DNA from 3 places in the Kitasatospora sp. NPDC058444 genome. Region 1 is predicted to be linked to each of the others. Evidence: riboswitches for the same ligand, from Rfam matches in the RefSeq annotation. Region 1 holds a riboswitch; each other region holds the start of a gene.

Evidence for each region. Region 1 has a riboswitch for S-adenosylmethionine ahead of thrC (threonine synthase). Riboswitches for the same ligand answer to the same signal wherever they lie in the genome.
Region 2: another riboswitch for S-adenosylmethionine. It lies ahead of ACFWP2_RS01610 (aminotransferase class V-fold PLP-dependent enzyme); the one in region 1 lies ahead of thrC (threonine synthase).
Region 3: another riboswitch for S-adenosylmethionine. It lies ahead of ACFWP2_RS16175 (IclR family transcriptional regulator); the one in region 1 lies ahead of thrC (threonine synthase).

The regions. Positions count from the first base shown of each region.
Region 1 is NZ_JBHXLL010000002.1:4,101-10,515, forward strand. Features, by position in the region: gene otsB (trehalose-phosphatase) at 1-466, shown strand, start outside; gene ACFWP2_RS02600 (trehalose-6-phosphate synthase) at 453-1,919, opposite strand; gene ACFWP2_RS02605 (glucosyl-3-phosphoglycerate synthase) at 1,981-3,018, opposite strand; SAM riboswitch class I at 3,130-3,264, shown strand; gene thrC (threonine synthase) at 3,281-4,561, shown strand; gene ACFWP2_RS02615 (MoaD/ThiS family protein) at 4,589-4,867, shown strand; gene ACFWP2_RS02620 (cold-shock protein) at 5,392-5,595, shown strand; gene groL (chaperonin GroEL) at 5,920-6,415, shown strand, end outside.
Region 2 is NZ_JBHXLL010000001.1:346,446-352,860, reverse strand. Features, by position in the region: gene ACFWP2_RS01630 (NYN domain-containing protein) at 1-1,023, opposite strand, end outside; gene ACFWP2_RS01625 (hypothetical protein) at 1,167-1,430, opposite strand; gene ACFWP2_RS01620 (rhomboid family intramembrane serine protease) at 1,632-2,414, shown strand; gene ACFWP2_RS01615 (Lrp/AsnC family transcriptional regulator) at 2,455-2,736, shown strand; gene ACFWP2_RS01610 (aminotransferase class V-fold PLP-dependent enzyme) at 2,740-4,122, opposite strand; SAM riboswitch class IV at 4,174-4,292, opposite strand; gene trpD (anthranilate phosphoribosyltransferase) at 4,403-5,479, opposite strand; gene ACFWP2_RS01600 (hypothetical protein) at 5,597-6,022, opposite strand.
Region 3 is NZ_JBHXLL010000013.1:18,954-25,368, forward strand. Features, by position in the region: gene ACFWP2_RS16165 (NADP-dependent oxidoreductase) at 1-152, shown strand, start outside; gene ACFWP2_RS16170 (threonine/serine exporter family protein) at 303-1,580, shown strand; gene ACFWP2_RS16175 (IclR family transcriptional regulator) at 1,659-2,372, opposite strand; SAM riboswitch class I at 2,594-2,736, opposite strand; gene ACFWP2_RS16180 (hypothetical protein) at 2,811-3,884, opposite strand; gene ACFWP2_RS16185 (BTAD domain-containing putative transcriptional regulator) at 4,146-6,415, shown strand, end outside.

The DNA.
Region 1 (6,415 bases):
GGTGCTGGAGCGGCTGGGGGCGCCCGAGGGGACGTGGGTGGAGGACAAGGGCCGGTCGGTGGCCGTGCACACCCGGCGGGCGGCGGCGCCGGAGGAGGCGTTGGAGCTGCTGCGGGCACCGGTGGGGGAGTTGGCGGCCGAGTACGGGCTGGTGGTGGAGCCCGGGCGGCTGGTGTTGGAGCTGCGGCCGCCGGGGGTGGACAAGGGGGCGGCGCTGACCGGGTTCCTGCGGGAGCGGGGGGCTCGTGCGGTGCTCTACGCGGGGGACGACCTGGGGGACGTGGCGGCCTTCGCCGCCGTGGAGAAGCTGCGGGGCGAGGGCGTGGCCGGGGTGCTGGTGTGCGCCGGTGCGGTGGGGGACGCGCCGGTGCGGGAGCTGGCGGACCGGGCGGATCTGGTGGTCGCCGGGCCGGAGGGTGTGGTGGAGCTGCTGGGGGCCTTGGGGGAGGCGCTCACAGCGCGTTGAGCTGGTCCAGGAACCACTGCTGCGGGGGGAGTGCGGTGGCCGCCGCCGCCAGGCGCTTGGTGCGGTCGGCGCGCTCCTCGGCGCTCATGGTGAGGCCGGCGTGGAGGGCGTCGGCGGTGGCGATGACGTCGTACGGGTTGACGGTGAGGGCGTCGTCCTTGAGTTCGGCGTGGGCGCCGGCCTCGCGGGAGAGGACGAGGGCGCAGCCGTTGTCGGAGACCACCGGGACTTCCTTGGCGACCAGGTTCATGCCGTCGCGGATGGGGTTGACCAGGGCGACGTCGGCCAGGCGGTAGGCGGCGAGGGAGCGCGGGAAGTCGTCGTCGACGTGGAGGATCAGGGGCTGCCAGGCGGGGGTGGCGAACTCGGCGTCGATCTCCTCGGCGAGGCGCCGGACGGTGGCCGTGTAGTCGCGGTACTCGGCCAGGTCGGTGCGGGAGGGGTAGGCGAAGGCGATGTGCACCACCCGGTCGTGCCACTCGGGGCGGGTGCGGAGCAGGTGCCGGTAGGCCTGGAGGCCGCGGACGATGTTCTTGCTCAGCTCGGTGCGGTCGACCCGGACGATGGTGCGGCGGTCGCCGACGGCCCGGCGCAGGACGGCGAGGCGTTCGTCGACGTCGGGGCGGTGGGCGCGCTCGCGCAGGAAGTCGGCGTCGGCGCCGAGGGCGTGGACGCCGAGGGCGGTGGTGCGACCGTCGAGGGTGACGGTGAGCGCGTCGTGGTCGACGGTGGCGTCCAGGAGGTCCGCGCAGCAGGCGGCGAAGGCGCGGGCCCAGCGCTCGGTGAGGAAGCCGGCCCGGTCGGCGCCCAGGATGCCGGTGAGGACGGCCCGGGCGACGTCGTCGGGCAGCAGCCGGTAGTACTCGGGCGGGGCCCAGGGGGTGTGCGAGAAGTGGCCGATCCGCAGGTCGGGGCGGGCCGCGCGGAGCAGCGCCGGGGTCAGGGAGAGGTGGTAGTCCTGGACGAGGACGGCGGCGTTCGGGGCGGCCTCGGCGGCCAGGGCCTCGGCGAAGGCCTCGTTGTAGGCCTGGTAGGCGGCCCACTCGGTGCGGAAGGCGGCGTCGAAGGCGGGTGCCGTGGGGGTCGCGTAGAGCAGGTGGTGGACGAACCACAGGGTGGAGTTGGCGACGCCGTTGTAGGCGCGGGCGAAGGTCTGCGGGTCGATGTCCAGCATCCGTACGGCCTGGCCGCCGACCGCGTGGCCGGCCAGGTCGAGGCGGCCCCGGGGCGCCTCGGCGGCGGCTCTGCGGTCGGCGTCGTCGAGGGCGGCGCAGACCCAGACGGCGTTCGGGTCCTCGATGGCGGAGAGGCCGGAGACCAGGCCGCCGCCGCCGCGGCGCAGGGTCAGCGTGCCGTCGTCGGCGGTGCCGAAGGAGACCGGTCCCCGGTTGGAGGCCACCAGGACGGGGGCGGTGCCGGTCGCGCTCGAACGGTTGGTCGTGAGATCGCCCATGGTTGGCATGTTGCCGGGGGGTCGGCGTGGCAAACCCGTGGGGCCCGTCGAAGACGGTCCGTCAGTGCCGGGTCGCGTATTCGGGGACGGTGTGCATCGGGGGGCGTTCCAGGGCGGTCACCGGGTGGGTGTGGGCGGTGAAGGCGCGGGTCTCCGGGTCGCGGGTGAACTGGGTGAGGTGGGGGTGGACGAGGTCGGCGGAGGCCTTGAGGCGGTGGGTGCGGTCGAGGCGTTCCAGGGCGGTCCGGTAGATGGTGGCGGCCATCCGGCCGAGGGCCTGGCCGTCCTGGTGGCGGTGGTGCCGGACGCCGACGTCCACCTGGGCCAGGGCGTCCAGTCCGGCCAGTTCCAGGGCGTCGACCAGCAGGCCGAGTTCGACGCCGTAGCCGGTGGGGAAGGGCAGCCGTTCGAGCAGTGAGCGGCGGGCCGCGTACTCGCCGCCGAGGGGCTGGACGAAACCGGCGAGTTCCGGCCAGTGGAGGTTGAGCAGGGGGCGGGCGACGAGTTCGGTGACCCGGCCGCCGCCGGCGGGCAGGACGGCGCCCTCCGATTCCAGCGGGCGGTCGTACATGGCCTTGACCAGCTGGATGGAGTCGTCGGTCAGCAGCGGGCCGATGATGCCGGAGACCAGGGTCGGTTCGAACGCGCGCAGGTCGGCGTCGACGAAGCAGACGATGTCGCCGTGGGTGACCAGCAGCGAGCGCCAGAGCACCTCGCCCTTGCCGGGGACGGCGGGCAGCCGGGGCAGGACGGCGTCGCGGTGCTCGACCCGGGCGCCGGCCTGGGCGGCGACGGCGGCGGTGGCGTCGGTGGAGCCGGAGTCGACGACGACGAGTTCGTCGACGAGCGGGAGGCGTTCCATCAGTTCGCGGCGGATGGTGCGGACGATGTCGCCGACGGTGGCCTCCTCGTCCAGGGCGGGGAGGACGACGCTGACGGTGCGGCCGGTGCGTTCCTTGGCGGCGAGGAGGGTGCGGACCGGCCGGTCGGCCGCGCTCCAGGAGCGGCGGCGCAGCCAGGACGCCGTCTGCGGGAGGAGCTCGGGAGTCGGTTCGGCGGGCACGGAGGTCTCCTCGGCGGGGTCGGTGGGACGGGCCATCTCGCGTGGCGGACGGTCCCGTTCAGGATTGACGCCTTCGGATACAGTCTTCGTACAGCGGTCGGACCTTTGCACGCCGGGGTCTCCGTTGAGCACCACCACAATTTCACAAGCTCATCCAGAGGGACTGAGGGAACGGCCCGTTGACGTCCCGGCAACCTTCTCGCCAGCTGTCGTCGACAGGCCCCGGCGGGACAGGTGCCAATTCCGGCCCGTGTCGCGACCGCGCCACGGGGAAGATGAGGAGAGAGGCCTCGCCGTCATGGCTATCGACACCGCCGCACCCGTTTCCGTCGACCTCGGCCCCGCCGCCGCGCTGTCCTGTCGCGAGTGCGGCACCCGCTTCCCGCTCGGCCCCAGCTTCGTCTGCCTGGAGTGCTTCGGCCCGCTGGAGATCGCCTACGAGTTCGGCAGCGAGGGCGCCGAGGAGCTGCGCAAGCGGATCGAGGCCGGTCCGGCGTCCATCTGGCGGTACGCGCCGCTGCTGCCGGTTCCGGCCGACGTCGCGTCCAAGCCCAACCTGAACCCGGGGTGGACCCCGCTGGTGAAGGCGGACAACCTGGGCCGGGAGCTCGGTTTCACCGCCCAGCTGCACATCAAGGACGACTCCGGGAACCCGACGCACTCGTTCAAGGACCGGGTGGTCGCGTGCGCGATCGAGGCGGCCCGGGCGTTCGGGTACACCACGCTGTCCTGCTCCTCGACCGGCAACCTGGCCGGCGCGGTGGGCGCGGCGGCGGCCCGGGCCGGGTTCCGGTCCTGCGTGTTCATCCCGCACGACCTGGAGCAGGGCAAGGTCGTCATGGCCGGGGTGTACGGCGGCGAGCTGGTCGGCATCGAGGGCAACTACGACGACGTGAACCGCTTCTGCTCGGAGCTGATCGGCGACCCGGCCGGCGAGGGCTGGGGCTTCGTCAACGTGAACCTGCGGCCGTACTACGGCGAGGGTTCCAAGACGCTGGCGTACGAGATCTGCGAGCAGCTCGGCTGGCGGCTGCCGGAGCAGATCGTGATCCCGATCGCCTCGGGCTCGCAGCTGACGAAGATCGACAAGGGCCTCCAGGAGCTGATCAGGCTCGGTCTGGTCGAGGACCGGCCGTACAAGGTCTTCGGCGCCCAGGCCGAGGGCTGCTCGCCGGTGTCGGCCGCGTTCAAGGCCGGCCGGGACGTGATCAAGCCGGTCAAGCCGAACACCATCGCCAAGTCGCTGGCGATCGGCAACCCGGCCGACGGCCCGTACGTGCTGGACATCGCCCGCCGCACCGGCGGCGCGGTGGAGGACGTCACGGACGCCGAGGTCGTGGCGGCGATCCGGCTGCTGGCGCGGACCGAGGGGGTCTTCGCCGAGACCGCGGGCGGGGTGACCGTCGGCGTGCTGAAGAAGCTGGTCGAGACCGGGCAGCTGGATCCGGCCAAGGAGACCGTCGCGATCAACACCGGTGACGGCCTGAAGACCCTGGACGCCGTCTCCGACGCCGGGATGAGCGCCGTCATCCGCCCGACGCTGGACTCGTTCCGCGCCGCCGGCCTCGCGTCCGCCTGAACCACCCCCGCCCCAGCAAGGAGAGTCATGAGCGCCAACGTCCGCATTCCCACCATCCTGCGCACCTACACCGGCGGCGCCGCCGAGGTGACCGCCGAGGGTGCCACCCTGGCCGAGGTCGTCGCCGACCTGGAGAGGAACCACGCGGGCATCTCGGCCCGCATCCTGGACGACACCGGCAAGCTGCGGCGCTTCGTGAACGTCTACGTGAACGACGACGACGTGCGCTTCGCCGAGGGCCTGGCGACCGAGATCAAGGACGGCGCCAGCATCTCGATCATCCCGGCGGTGGCCGGCGGCTGCTGAGCAGTTTGCGAGAACCCGCGGTCGCCCGCGCGTACGGAATTCCGGTCTCCGTACGCGCGGGCGACCGCTGTATTTCGGCGGGAATATATCCCGGTCGAGTCGGAGTAGAGTGTGGCTCGGCTGGGAACATGGATTCCTTTTCGGCTCCCGCAGTGCTCGGCCCGGGAGCGCCCGGCCCCGTGAAACCTGTCAGGCGGATGTCAGAATTCCCGTAAACATTTGGGTAATTCGTCCGCTATGTCCGGCGTGGAATGCCGAGATTATTCCGATTCGGCCCGTCCTGTCCCTTGCCGGCCGGGCGGAATTACCGGTGGCTGGCCCTGTTGCAGAGGGCGTCGATCCGGATACATTCAGCGGCGGTCGACGCAATCACCCGCTCGCCGGAAGCCGCCTGGCGTCCTGCACGGAGGGTTGCGGCGTGCACGGCTGCGCCCAGGGGGGGTTCCCCGGGCCGGCCTTCAACCAACCCGGGCCCGCGACCTGCGGGCGCGTGAAGGGCCAGCACAGCACTAGGGGAGTTCGGAATGGCTCAGGGCACCGTCAAGTGGTTCAACGCGGAGAAGGGCTACGGCTTCATCGCGGTCGACGGTGGTGCGGACGTCTTCGTCCACTACAGCGCGATCCAGATGGACGGCTACCGCACCCTCGAGGAGGGCCAGCGGGTCGAGTTCGAGATCTCCCAGGGACAGAAGGGCCCGCAGGCGGACATGGTCCGCGCGGCGGTCTGACCCCTTCCGACCCCAGGAGCTCGGCGCGGCCCTACGGCTGGTGACCTCTCGCTTCTCGACGGGCCCGTGCGACGCGAGTCGCACGGGCCCGTCGGCGTTCCCGGGCGGCCCCGTCGGCGGCTCGCGGATCGGTCGATTGGGCTTGCACTCGACCACCCGGAGTGCTAATCATTGGCGTTAGCACTCACAGTGTGAGAGTGACAGCGGACCGGGTCGGTGAGGCCCCCGGGAGCGGTAGGGGAATGGACCTCCGCGCACCAGGGCCGTCCGTCGCGGGCACCCCTTGGTCCGAGCAGTCGACCGTGTCCCGGAGGACCACTTCTGATGGCCAAGATCATCGCCTTTGATGAGGAAGCTCGCCGCGGCCTTGAGCGTGGCATGAACCAGCTCGCCGACGCAGTGAAGGTCACGCTCGGCCCCAAGGGTCGCAACGTCGTGCTGGAGAAGAAGTGGGGCGCCCCCACGATCACCAACGACGGTGTCTCCATCGCCAAGGAGATCGAGCTCGAGGACCCGTACGAGAAGATCGGTGCGGAGCTCGTCAAGGAGGTCGCCAAGAAGACGGACGACGTCGCGGGTGACGGCACCACCACCGCCACCGTGCTCGCCCAGGCCCTGGTTCGCGAGGGTCTGCGCAACGTCGCCGCCGGCGCCAACCCGATGGCCCTGAAGCGCGGCATCGAGAAGGCCGTCGCCGCCGTCTCGGACCAGCTGCTGGCCCAGGCCAAGGACGTGGAGACCAAGGAGCAGATCGCCTCCACCGCCTCCATCTCGGCCGCCGACACCCAGATCGGCGAGCTCATCGCCGAGGCCATGGACA
Region 2 (6,415 bases), on a different contig from region 1:
CGCCGGATCGTCCTCGGCCAGCCCCCGCCGGGCCACGTCGTGCGGCGAGGCCGCCCCCGGCACCACCGCCTCCACCAGGTCCGCCGGGCGGATCTGGGAGACCGGCAGCGCCAGCTCCCGCTGGAGCCCCTGGGCCGACTGCAGCACGGTGTCCAGCAGCAGCCGCAGCCGCATGTCCTCGACGCTGCGCCCCTCGCGGGCCGACCGGCGGCCCTGCTCGGCCGCGGTCTCCAGCTCCGAGACCCGGTGCCTGAGTCTGCGCGCCTCGGTCTCGGCCGCACCGCGCTCGGCCGCCGCCTGCGCCTTCAGGGCCTCCAGCTCGCCGGCCACCCGGCGCGTCTCGGCCTGCGCCCGGCGGGTGTCGCTCTCCAGCGACCGCACCTTCTTGCGCAGCGACTCCGCCTCCTTGCGGACCCCGTCGGACTCGGCCCGCTGCCGGTCCAGGTCCACCCGCGCGGAGGCCCGCACCTCGGCCAGCTCGGCCTGCAGCTTCTCCACCAGCCGGGCCGCCTCCGCGGCCGCGTCCTCGGCACCGGCCCGCTCGGCCTCCTCGCCGGCCTCGGCCACCAGCCGGCTCCAGCCCGCCGAACGCACCAGGTAGGCGGCGGCCGCGACGTCCATCGGATCGGCGGCGCTCGGAACGGTGCCCGACTCCAGCGCCTTCACCAGGTCCGGCTGCCCGAGGCGCAGCCGCTCCGCTATCCGCACCCGGAAGGCCGGCTCCGCCTCCAGGGCCGCCGCCAGCGCGGTGGCCGCGTACTTGGCCCGCCGCGCCGGGGTGAACTTGACGTACTGACGCAGGCTCTGCGGAAGCTCGCCCGACGGCAGCCCGCTGAGCGCGTCCGAGGCCAGCCCGACCACACGCCGGCGCACGCCCTCCGGCAGCGGCCGGTCGAGCTTCTCGACGGCGCGCTCCGCCGCGGGCTCGGAGGAGTCGTCCGGCGCTCCGGCCGCCTCGGCCCGGGCCTCGGCCGCAGCGGGCTGAAGCCCCTGGGCTTCGCCGGGCTCCTTCGCTGCGTCCACCACGTCCTCGGCTCCGATCCTGGTCCAGCGGGGCACGGCCGCGACCGCCCCCCGTCGTCACGCTCCGTGCGTCTTGTTGTTCTGCATTGTCCCTCGCGGCGCGGGCGGGTGCGCCGGGCACCCACCCGCCGCGGCGGCGGGGATCAGCCCTGCTCGGCGGGGGCCTGCTCCCCCTCGGCGCCCGGGCGGGCCACCAGCTCGACCTGGTCCACCGCGTTGCACCAGCGGCAGCGCACCGACTCGATGGTTTCGCTCAGCACCTCGGTCTCCTCGACCTTGGACTCGCCGGCCAGGTCGAAGTGCAGGAACTCGGTCACCCGCGCGGTGCGGGTCACGTCGAAGCGGGTGAGGTTGCCGCACAGGGTGCAGCGCCAGCGCGTCTCGGCAGTCAGAGCGGGGACGGTCATCGGGGATCCTCTCGGGTGGTCCCTGGGTGGGCTAGGCGCTCCCCCCGGAGCCCCGGCATCGGCGGCGGGAGGCGGGAATGCCCGCCCCAAGCCTATTGCCTGGGGCAACCGTCGCGACCACCGGTCGCCCGAACACCTCGGCTAGTCCACCTGCCGTAAACCGCCGTGTCACCTGCGGTGCCCGGAGGGATGCTTGGCCGCATGGCGTTCGCGGTCCCCGACCACACCGCCGCCCGGGGCGGCAGCCCGGCGGCGACCGTCCCGGCGGTCAGCTACGCCCTGATCGCCCTCAACACCCTGGTCTTCCTGCTCGGCCCGGCCGCCGGGCTCAACCCGCTGTACGGCAGCGGCCAGGCCCGGGTCTGCGCGGAGCAGCGGTACGAGCAGCGCTGGGGCGCCGTCCCGGCCGAGGTGCTGGCCGGACGGCCGCTGACCGCCGGACAGCTGGCCGAGGCCCCCGACCCCGTCCCCGGCTGCCCGGCCGCCGCGACCCCGGGCAAGCACCCGGCCCTGTCCGTCCTCACCGGGCTCTTCCTGCACGCCGGCTGGCTCCACCTGCTGGGGAACCTGCTCTTCCTCCAGGTCTTCGGCCCCACCGTCGAACGGCGGCTGGGCCGGGCCCGGTACGCCCTCTTCTACCTGGCCGCCGGCAGCCTGACCACGTACGGCTTCGCGCTCGCCGAGGCGCACTCGCCGAACTCCACCCGGGTGCTCATCGGGGCCTCCGGGGCGATCTCCGCCGCCCTCGGCGCCTATCTGCGCCTCCACCCCCGGGCCCGGGTGACCACCCTCGTCCCGCTGCTGTGCTTCCTGCCGCTGCGCTTCCCCGCCTGGCTGGTGCTCGGCCTCTGGTTCGCCCTGCAGTGGTGGTCGGTGCACTCGGCCGGGCCCGGGGTGGCGTACCTGGTCCACGTGATCGGCTTCTCGACCGGGTTCCTCTACGGCTGCACCGTGGTTCGCCACCCCCCGCGACGCCCCGGCTGACGCCCGATACGCTGGCGGCACCTCACAAAGGAGCCCGACTGTGATCACCGCCATCGTCCTGATCAAGACCAGTGTCGACCGCATCCCGGAGATCGCCGAGTCCATCGCCGCCATCGACGGCGTCAGCGAGGTCTACTCGGTGACCGGCGGCTACAACCTGGTGGCGATGGTGCGGGTACGCCGGCACGACGACCTGGCCGAGGTCATCCCGGGCCGGCTCAACAAGGTCCCGGGCGTGGCCCACACCGAGACCCAGATCGCCTTCCGCACCTACTCCCAGCACGACCTGGAAGCCGCCTTCGCCCTCGGCCTGGACGAGTAGCGCTCAGCCGTCCCGACGGCCCCTGTCGATCTGCACGGTCGCGACGCAGCGTCCGCCCTCGTTGCGGTAGCTCCAGGCCGCGCCGTCCGTGACCAGCTCCCGGACGGCGGTCAGGAAGCGGTCGACGTGCTCGTCCGGCGTCCCGGCGCCGAAGCTCACCCGGATCGCGTTCAGGCTGCGCTCGCCCGGCAGCGAGGGCTCCGGCGCACCGCACTCGGACGGCGCGACGTCCTCGTCCCCGAGCAGCGTGCGCACCAGCGGGTGGGCGCAGAACAGCCCGTCGCGCACCCCGATGCCGTACTCGGCGGACAGCGCGGCCGAGAAGTGCGAGCTGTTCCAGCCCCGGACGACGAAGGAGAGCACGCCCACCCGGGCGGAGTCCGGTCCGAACAGGTTCAGCACCTTGACCTGCGGGATCTCGGCCAGCCCGGCCGTCAGCCGGGCGATCAGCTGCTGCTCGCGGGCCTCCAGCGCGTCGAAGCCGGCCTCGGTCAGCGCCCGGCAGGCCGAGGCGATCGCGTAGGCCCCGATGACGTTCGGCGAGCCGGCCTCGTGCCGGGCCGGGCCGGTGTGCCACTGCACGGCCACCGAGCCGTCGCTCTCCCGGGCCACCGTCCGGGTCGCCCCGCCGCCGGCCAGGTACGGCTCGGCCGCGTCCAGCCAGTCCGCCCGGCCGGCCAGCACCCCGGCACCGAACGGCGCGTAGATCTTGTGGCCGGAGAAGGCGATCCAGTCGACGTCCAGCTCGCGCACCGAGACCCGGTGGTGCGGCGCCAGCTGGGCGGCGTCCAGCACGACCCGGGCGCCGTGCCGGTGCGCGGTCGCGGTCAGCTCGGCGACCGGCCACAGCTCGCCGGTCACGTTGGAGGCGCCGGTGACACAGAGCAGCTTGGGGCCCTCGGACGCCTCGGCGAGCGCGGCGTCCAGCGCGGCCACCGCCTCGGCGCGGGAGCGCGGCGCCCGCAGGTAGGTGACGGTCAGTCCGGCGTGCGCCCAGGGCAGCAGCGAGGCGTGGTGCTCGGTCTCGAACGCGAACACCCGGGTGCCGGCCGGAACGGCCGCGGCCAGCAGGTTGAGCGAGTCGGTGGTGGCCCGGGTGAAGACCACCTGGTCGCCCTCGCGCAGGTCGAGGAACTCGCCGACGGTGCGGCGGCTCTGCTCGAACAGGTCGGTGGACAGCTGGGAGAGGTACCCGGCCCCGCGGTGGACGCTGCCGTAGTACGGCGCGTAGGCGGCGACGTCGTCCCACACCCGCTGGAGCGCCGGGGAGCTGGCCGCGTAGTCGAGCGCCGCGTAGCCGACCTTCTCACCGTTGGCGAGCGGAACCTGGACGTCGGCGCCGAGGACGGCGAGCGGGGTGCGGATTTCGGTGGCGAGCGAGGACATGGGGATGCACTCCTTCTGGGGCAAGGGACCCCGGGAGTGCCAGTCGTCGGGCGTCCGCGCTTGTCGCACGGACGGTTTGCCGTGACGACCCGGTCCTCACCCAGGGCACCCCGCCACGGACGGAGGGTTGCCGGACAGCCAGCTGGGGCTTGGCGCTGTCACTCATGACCTGGCGAAGACTCTAGGCCGCGTCCACCGGGTGGTCAAACGGGCTTCCAGCATCCGGACAGCACGGAAGCCCGGGCCGGCGCACCGGCACGGGCTTCCCCCAACTTCCGCCTCAGATCCGGCTGGTGGCCTCCGACCAGCGCCGCAGCAGGTCCTGCGCGGCACCGGAGTCGATCGCCTGCGCGGCCCGCTCCATGCCGGCCGCCAGCTGCTCGGTGAGCGGCGCGTCGCCCAGGTCCAGCGCGACCAGCGCCGCCGCCGTGTTCAGCAGGACGGCGTCCCGCACCGGCCCGTGCTCCCCCGCCAGCAGCCGCCGCGCGACCTCGGCGTTGTACGAGGCGTCCGCCCCGCGCAGCGCCTCGATGCCGACCAGCTCGATACCGACGTCCCGCGGGTCGAAGGCGGTCTCGGTGACCACCCCGTCGCGCACCAGCCAGACCTGCGAGGTGGTGGTGATGGTCAGCTCGTCCAGCCCGTCGTCGCCGCGGAAGACCAGCGCCGTCGCCCCCCGCTCGGCCAGCACCCCGGCGATCAGCCCGGCGAGCCGGGTGTCGAAGCAGCCGATGGCGTGCGCGGTGACCTTGGCCGGGTTGGTCAGCGGGCCGAGGATGTTGAAGGAGGTCGGCACCCCGAGGTCGCGCCGCGCGGTGGCGGCGTGCCGCATCGAGGGGTGGAACTTGGCCGCGAAGCAGAAGGTGAGCCCGACCTCCTCGGCCACCTCGGCGACCCGCCGCGAGGACAGGTCGAGCGCCACCCCGAGCTTCTCCAGCACGTCCGAGGAGCCGCTGGTGGAGGAGGCCGACCGGTTGCCGTGCTTGACCACCTTGGCGCCGGCGGCCGCCGCGACGATCGCCGACATGGTGGAGATGTTGACGGTCTTCGCCCGGTCCCCGCCGGTGCCGACGATGTCCACCGCCGGACCGGGGATCTCCAGCGGCTCGGCGTGCGCGTACATCGCGTCGACCAGGCCGGAGATCTCCTCGACCGACTCGCCCTTGGCCCGCAGGGCGATCATGAACCCGGCCACCTGTACGGGGGACGCCTCGCCGCTCATGATCCGGTCCATCGCCCACGCGGTGGACGCCCGGTCGAGGTCCTCGCCCTGCAACAGCGCCGCCAGGATGTCCGGCCAGGTGCGGACCACCTGCGCGGGGTCGCTACCGCCGTTCGCAGGGTTCACGTTCACCATGGCTGACTCCAGCTGTTGTCGGTTCCCCGCTCCGCGGGGACGTCCGTACGGATGGAGCCAGCCTATCGAGCGGAGCGGGAGCTTCTACCCCTCTCTTTTCCAGTTGCCGGGCGGAATTCAGCGGACGGCCGGAGTCCGCTTCGCCAGCCGCGCCCGCAGCAGGGTGGCGACGGCCTCGGCCAGCGCCACCGGCTCCACCGGGTGGGAGATGGCGGCGTCCGCCCGGCTCCAGGCGGCGAGCCAGGAGTCCTGCGGCCGGCCGATCAGCACCAGCACCGGCGGGCAGCCGTAGATCTCGTCCTTGAGCTGGCGCCCGAGCCCCAGCCCCCCGGCCGGAACCGCCTCGCCGTCCAGCACGCAGAGGTCCACTCCGCCCTTCTCCAGTGCCTTGAGCACCGCGGGGGTGGTCGCGCACTCCAGGTAGGACAGTTCCGGAAGATCCTCGGCGGGCCGGCGGCCGAGCGCCGTCAGCACCTGCTCGCGGGTGTTGCGGTCGTCGCTGTAGACGAGGACGGTGAGCGTCTCATCGGTCGTGTACGCCATGGACCCTGCTCCCTCAAGTGTGATCCGGACCACGTTCGCCTGATCCGGATGCTACTCCCGATCACGCCCCGCCGAGTCCCCCTCGCGCACGTTCCTCCTCCAGCCGCCGCGCCCCGGGCTCACCCGCCCGGAGGACGCCCCGTCACCCGGCCCCGTCCAGTCCACCCGTACGGCCGACCCGGGCGCCCGTCCCCTTACCTCCCGCGGCTACTCCGACCGTGCAGCGACGCGCGGGGCAACGGGGTCGCGGGCTCCTCCGAGGAACCATCAGAAAAGGGACACGCCGCTGCTCAGCCGCCATCCGGGCACCGCACCACCCCCCAAGCGGGCATACCGCACGCACCGGACACTCCGAGGGACACCCCCCGACGTGAAGACGGAATAAGGGACCGA
Region 3 (6,415 bases), on a different contig from region 1:
CGGGCATGGCCGCGATCGCCGCCCTCGCCGAGTCCGGCCGGCTGCGCGTGCACGTCTCCGGCACCTACCCGCTCGCGGAGGCCGCCGAGGCCCACGCCGAGGGCGAGACCGGCCGGGTCACCGGCAAGCTGGTGCTCACCGTCCGCCCGTGACAGCGCTCGGCGGTGCGGATCCGACCGGGGTCCGCACCGCGCCGTCGCCGGGCCGGTGAGCTCCGTCGCCGGGGTGTCCGAAGGCGGCGGGAAACCGATCAGACCGGGGCACAGTCGGACTGATTCGGGCGGGATGGGACGATACCTGCCATGTCAAGCACGTCTCCCCTGGTCCGGGTCACCGATGCCCCGCTGGGCCGGGTCACCGATGCCCCGCCCGACCCGCTCCGCCGTCTGCTGCTCGAACTGGGCGAAGCCCTGCTGGGCGGTGGCCTGCCCGTCCATGACGTCGAGGAGGAACTCCACTGGCTGGGGCGGGCCTTGGGGGCTCCGGAGGTACGGGTCGCCGCCCTGACCAACGGGCTGTTCGTCGCGCTGGGGCCGGACGACGCCACCCGGTTCCAGCCGGTCGGCGCCGCGCTGCGGTTCGAGCAGACGGCCGACGTCCTCCATCTCGTGCACCGGCTGCGGGCGGGCGAGCTCGACGGACCGCGGGCGCTCGCCGAACTGGACGCGATCCGGCGGGCGCCGGCCCGCCGGCCCGCGTGGGTGTCGGACCTCGGGGCGCTGCCGGTCGGGGTGGGGGTCTGCCTGTTCCTCCAGCCGGTGGCGGCGAACGTGCTGGCGGCCGGGCTCGGCTCGCTGATCGTGGTGGGGCTGACCGTGCTGGCCCGGCGGCTGCCGTACCTGCGGCCGCTGCTGCCCGTCACGGCCGGGTTCCTGGTGGCGCTGCTGGTCCTCTCGCTCGCCCGGGCCGGGTTGCTGGAGGGCCCGCTGCGGACCATCGTCGCCACCCTGGCGATCCTGCTGCCGGGTGGGCTGCTCGTCACCGGGCTGTCGGAGATCGCGGCGGGGGCGGCCAGTGCGGGTACGGCCCGGCTGGTGTCCGGTGCGGTGCAGCTGGCGCTGTTCCTCGCCGGGGTGGCCGCGGCGGCGACCGCGACCGGCATGCCGGCCACCGCGTTGGCCGACGTGCAGGTCGCCAGGCCGAGCTGGTGGGTGATCGCGCTGGGGCTGGCGCTCGCGGTGGCCGGCGTGGTGGTCAACGTGAACACCCCGCCCCCGGCCGTGCCGTGGATCGTCGTGGTGATCGCGCTGAGCGTCACGGCCCAGGTGGTGGTGGGGTCGGCGCACGGCGCGGCGGTCGGCGGCCTGGCCGGTGGGGTCACCGCCGCGGCCGCGGCCACCCTGGTGCACTGGCTGCCGGGCGGTCCGCTCTGGCAGGTGCTCTACCTCCCGGCGTTCTGGATCGTGGTGCCGGGCTCCTTCGGCCTGCTGCACACCGCGCAGATCGAGGTCGGCAACGGCGCGCAGTCGGTGCTGACGGCCGTGTCGGCGGTCTTCGGGGTGTCGATCGGCACCCTGATCGGCGCGGTGATCAGCCGGATACCCCGCCCCCGCCGCGCCGTCCTGCTGCCCCGGACCTGAGCCCCGGACCTGAGCCGGGGCCGAGCGGGCCCCCGGGGCTCCCAGGGCAGTGGCCCCGGGAGCCCCGGGGGCGCCCGCTCAGGGGTGGCGCAGGGCCTCGGTGAGCCGGTGGGCGGCCTCGACCACGGCCTGGGAGAGGTGGGCCCCGGGGTGCCGGGTGAGGCGTTCGATCGGGCCGGAGACCGTGACGGCCGCGACCACCCGGTTGGACTGGCCGCGGACGGGCGCGGAGACGGAGGCGACCCCGAGTTCGCGCTCGCCGACGGACTGGGCCCAGCCCCGGCGCCGTACGCCGCTCAGGGCGGTGGCGGTGAAGCGGGCGCCCTGGAGGCCGCGGTGGAGGCGCTCCGGCTCCTCCCAGGCGAGCAGGATCTGGGCGGCGGCGCCGACCTTCATGGGGAGGGTGACGCCCACCGGAACGGTGTCGCGCAGGCCGGTGAGGCGCTCGGCGGCGGCCACGCAGATCCGTACCTCGCCCTGCCGCCGGTAGAGCTGGGCGCTCTCGCCGGTGACGTCGCGCAGCTGGGTGAGGACCGAGCCGGCCGCGGCCAGCAGCCGGTCCTCGCCGGCGGCCGTGGCGAGTTCGCCGAGCCGGGGGCCGAGCATGAACCGGCCGTGCACGTCCCGGCTGACCAGGCGGTGGTGTTCGAGTGCGACGGCCAGCCGGTGGGCGGTGGGCCGCGCCATGCCGGTGGCCGCGACCAGGCCGCCCAGGGTGGCGGGCCCGGCCTCCAGGGTGCCGAGGATCGAGGTGACCTTGTCGAGCACGCCGACGCCGCTCGTGTTCTCCATGGGTGGGGTACTCCAGTCTCGAGGCCGGGAGCAGCGGGTGGGGGCTGCTCACGGCGGCTCCTGGCGGGGAGCCTGGGGTGTGGTCAGCGAGGACGGGCCGGGGAAGTCGGCCGATTGCCTGCGCCGGGCACGAGACGGGTACGCGAAAGAGCGAGACGGGTCCGCGAAGGAGCCGGGGCGGGAAGCGCCCGGGCGAAGGACAGCACAGAGAGCACCGTGTCTCCTCATCTTTCCCGCGCCACAGTGGCGACAGGCCGGAGTTGGCACTGATCCCGTTCGGCACGGCGCGTACTTCGGACGCCGGGTCGGACGGGGAGTTGCCGGGGCTTCGTAGGGCCGGTCCCTCCACCCCTCTGGATGATTCGCCAGGAACGATACAAGACTCCCCGGGCCGGTCGGCAAGCCCCCCCACACCCGACCGCGGCCCGCGGGGACGGCTCAGCGGTGGCGCGGCTCCGTCAGACCGGTGCACGCGGCCCGGTCCGGGCGGCCGGGGGCGGTCGCGTCCCAGGAGCTCAGCGCGGCCAGGGCGGCGGCGCGCTCGGCGGCCGACGGCCGGGTGCCCTCGGGGCCGAGCAGGTAGTCGGCGACGGGGGTGAGCAGCAGCGTCGCGTCGCCGGCCGGGAGCAGTAACGCCTCGTCCCACTGGTGCCGGATGACGGTGCGGCGCAGCAGGGTGCCGTGGCGCGGGCGGGGCGGGCGGGCGGCGCCCCGGCGGCGCTGGAGTTCGGGGGCGACCTCGGCCTCCAGGACGGTGCGCACGTCCCGCAGGGTGCCGAGCGGCAGGTGCTCGGCGGCGAGGTCGAGCAGGGCGGCGGCCTCCGGGGCGAGCCGGTAGGCGGCGACCACGGCGGCGGTCTCGACGGGGTCGAAGGGCTGCCCGGCGAGCTGGGCCACGTCGATCACGTCGCCCGCGAGGAAGGCGCGGCCGAGCCCCTCCTCGGCGAGGGCGATCAGGCATTCCACGTGGTCGTCGGCGGCCAGGTAGGGGCGGACCGGGACGGTGGCGAGGTCGCCGGTGAGCGCGGCGGTCGCCACCCGCACCTGGTACCACGGGTCGAGCAGCGGGTCCTCGGCGGGCCAGCGCAGGGTGACGGCGGTGTGCCGGGGGCGCTCGCCGAGCAGGACGACCTCCACCGACTCCACCGGGTGATCGGTGACCAGCCGGTTGACGGCCTGCCAGAGCGAGGCCTCGGTGGGGCTGACCAGGCTGAGCTCGGCCAGCGGCCGGGGCAGGTCGGGCGGGTAGTAGCCGGCCAGGGGAAGGTCGCGGATCGGCCGGACGCCGGTGGCGTCGGCGAGGTCGCGGGCGACGCCCGCGTAACACTCGGCCCGGTCGCGGGCGCGCCGCAGCTCGGCCCGGGCGTGCCGGCCCATCCGCACGCCCTCCCGGTCGAGCGCGGCGAGCACCAGGTACGGCAGGTGGCGCTCGCCCCGGGCGCGGTGGAGCAGTTCGACCGGTCCGGCGACCGGGTCGACGTCGAGCAGCCGGTGGAGCAGGTCGGTGTTCATGGGCGTCCGCCTCCGAGGTCCGTGGTGGCCGCCCGGACGGCGGCCGGGCGACCGGGGACGTGGCGGGTCCGGCGGTGGGGGCCGGGCCGACCGCGGGCGCCGCACCACCGATTGTGCGGACGGCCGATCAACGCCGGATCACCACCGGTTCGACGATCTCTCGACATCCCGCAGGGTGCCATGGGTTGATAGGGGCTCATCAAATCGGGGGGCGGCACGTGCGCGGACGGGGGCGAGCACATGAGGCGGGCAGGTGCAGGCATGGACGATTTCCGGTTCTCGGTGCTGGGACTGATGCGGGCGCAGCGCGGCGCGACCGCGCTGAAGGTGGGCAGCCCCCAGCAGCAGGCGATGCTGGCGGTACTGCTGCTGCGGCCCGGACACGGCGCGAGCGCCACCGACCTGATCGACGCCCTGTGGGGTGAGGAGCCGCCGGGCACCGCGATGACGACGGTGCGCACCTACGCCTGGCGGTGGCGCAAGGTCCTGCACGGCGAGGAGCCGGACGCGCCGACCGTGCTGACCTCGGTCGGGGACGGCTACCGGCTGGTGCTGCCCAAGCACGCGGTGGACGCGGCGCAGGCGGAGGAGCTGGCGGCGCAGGCCGAGCGCACGGCGGCCGCCGGGGAGCCCCAGCAGGCGCGGGACCTGCTGAACCAGGCGCTGGAGCTGTGGCAGGGCGAGCCGCTGGCCGGCATCCCCGGCCCGTTCGCGCAGCGCCAGCGCCAGCGGCTCCAGGAGCTGCGGCTGACCCTGCTGGAGGAGCGGATCGCCCTGGACCTGGCGCTGGGCCGGCACTCCCGGTGCATCCCGGAGCTGACCGCGCTGACCACCGAGCACCCGCTGCACGAACGGGCGTACGGGCTGCTGATGCGCGCGCTGTACCAGGCCGGGCGGCAGGCGGACGCGCTGGCGGTGTTCCGCGGCGTGCGTCAGCTGTTCCTCGCCGAGCTCGGCGTGGCGCCCGGGGCGGAGCTGGACCTGCTGCACCAGCGGATCCTGGAGGGCGACCCGACGCTCGCCGCCCCGGCCCCGGCCGGCCCGCTGGTCTCCGGCTCGCCGGCCCCCGCCGCACCCGTGCCCGGCCCGGCGGAGCCGGCCGCGCCCGGGGCCGAGTCTCCGGAGCCGGCCGCCGGCCCCGCGCTCCCGGACGCGCCCGCCGCCCCGGCCGGGAGCACCGCACCGGCCCCCAGACCGGCCCAGCTCCCGCCCGACGCCGCCGACTTCACCGGCCGTACGGCGCTGGTGGAACGGCTGGGCGGGGCCCTCGGCGCGCCCGGACGGCAGGCGCTGGTGATCGCGACCGTGGTCGGCATGGGCGGGGTCGGCAAGACCGCGCTGGCCCTGCACATCGCCCACCGGGTGCGCGAGGCCTACCCGGACGGGCAGCTCTACGTCGACCTGCGGGGCGCCGACGCCACCCCGGCCGACCCGGAGGCGGTGCTCTGCGGCTTCCTGGTGGCGCTCGGCGTGCCGGCCGACGCGGTGCCGGACGGACTGGACGCCCGCTCGGCCCTGTTCCGCTCGGTGGTGGACGGCCGACGGCTGCTGCTGGTGCTCGACAACGTCCACGACACCGCGCAGATCAGACCGCTGCTGCCGGGCGCGGTCGGCTGCGCCGTGCTCACCACCAGCCGCACCCGGCTGTCCGGCCTGCCCGCGACCGTCCAGGCCGACCTCGGCGTCTTCGAACCCGAGGAGGCGCTCGAACTGCTGGGCCGCACCATCGGCGCCGAACGGCTGGCCGCCGAGGAGGAGGCCGCCCGGGAGCTGCTGCTGGTCTGCGGCCACCTCCCGCTCGCGGTGCGGATCGTGGCGGCCAGGCTGGCCGCCCGGCCGAGCTGGACGGTGCAGACGCTGGGCCGCCGGCTGGCCGTCGAGCGTCGGCGGATCGACGAGCTGCGCATCGGCGACCTGGAGGTGGCGGCCGCCTTCGAACTGAGCTACCGCCAGTTGACGTCCGCCCAGGCCCGGGCGTTCCGGCTGGCCGCCTCGGTGGACGGCCCGGACCTCGGGCTCCAGGCCGCGGCCGCCCTGCTGGACCTCGACGAGTACGACGCGGAGGACCTGCTGGAGGCCCTGGTGGACGTGGCGATGATGGAGTCGCCCTTCCCCGGCCGCTACCGCTTCCACGACCTGCTGCGCGCGTTCGCCCGGCGCCGTCCGGACGATCCCGGCGCGGCCGTGGCGGCCCGCGACCGGATGCTCGACCACCTGCTGGCCACCGCGTGCACGGCCTTCCAGCACGCCGTCCCCGGGGATCCGGCGGCCGGCGCGCTCGGGCCCGCGCGCAGTGCGGGCGTCGCGCTGGACGGCCCGGACGGGGCGCGGGCCTGGGCCGAGGCGGAGGGTTCCGGGGCGATCGCGCTGGCCGCGCAGGTGGCGGCCTGGACCGTCGCGGAGGACGCCGCCTGCGGCCCGGCGCCCGGGTCGGGCTCCCCGGCTGACGGCCCGGCGCCCGGGGCGGGCTCCCCGGCTGACGGCCCGGCGCCCGGGGCGGGCTCCCCGGCTGACGGCCCGGCGCCCGGGTC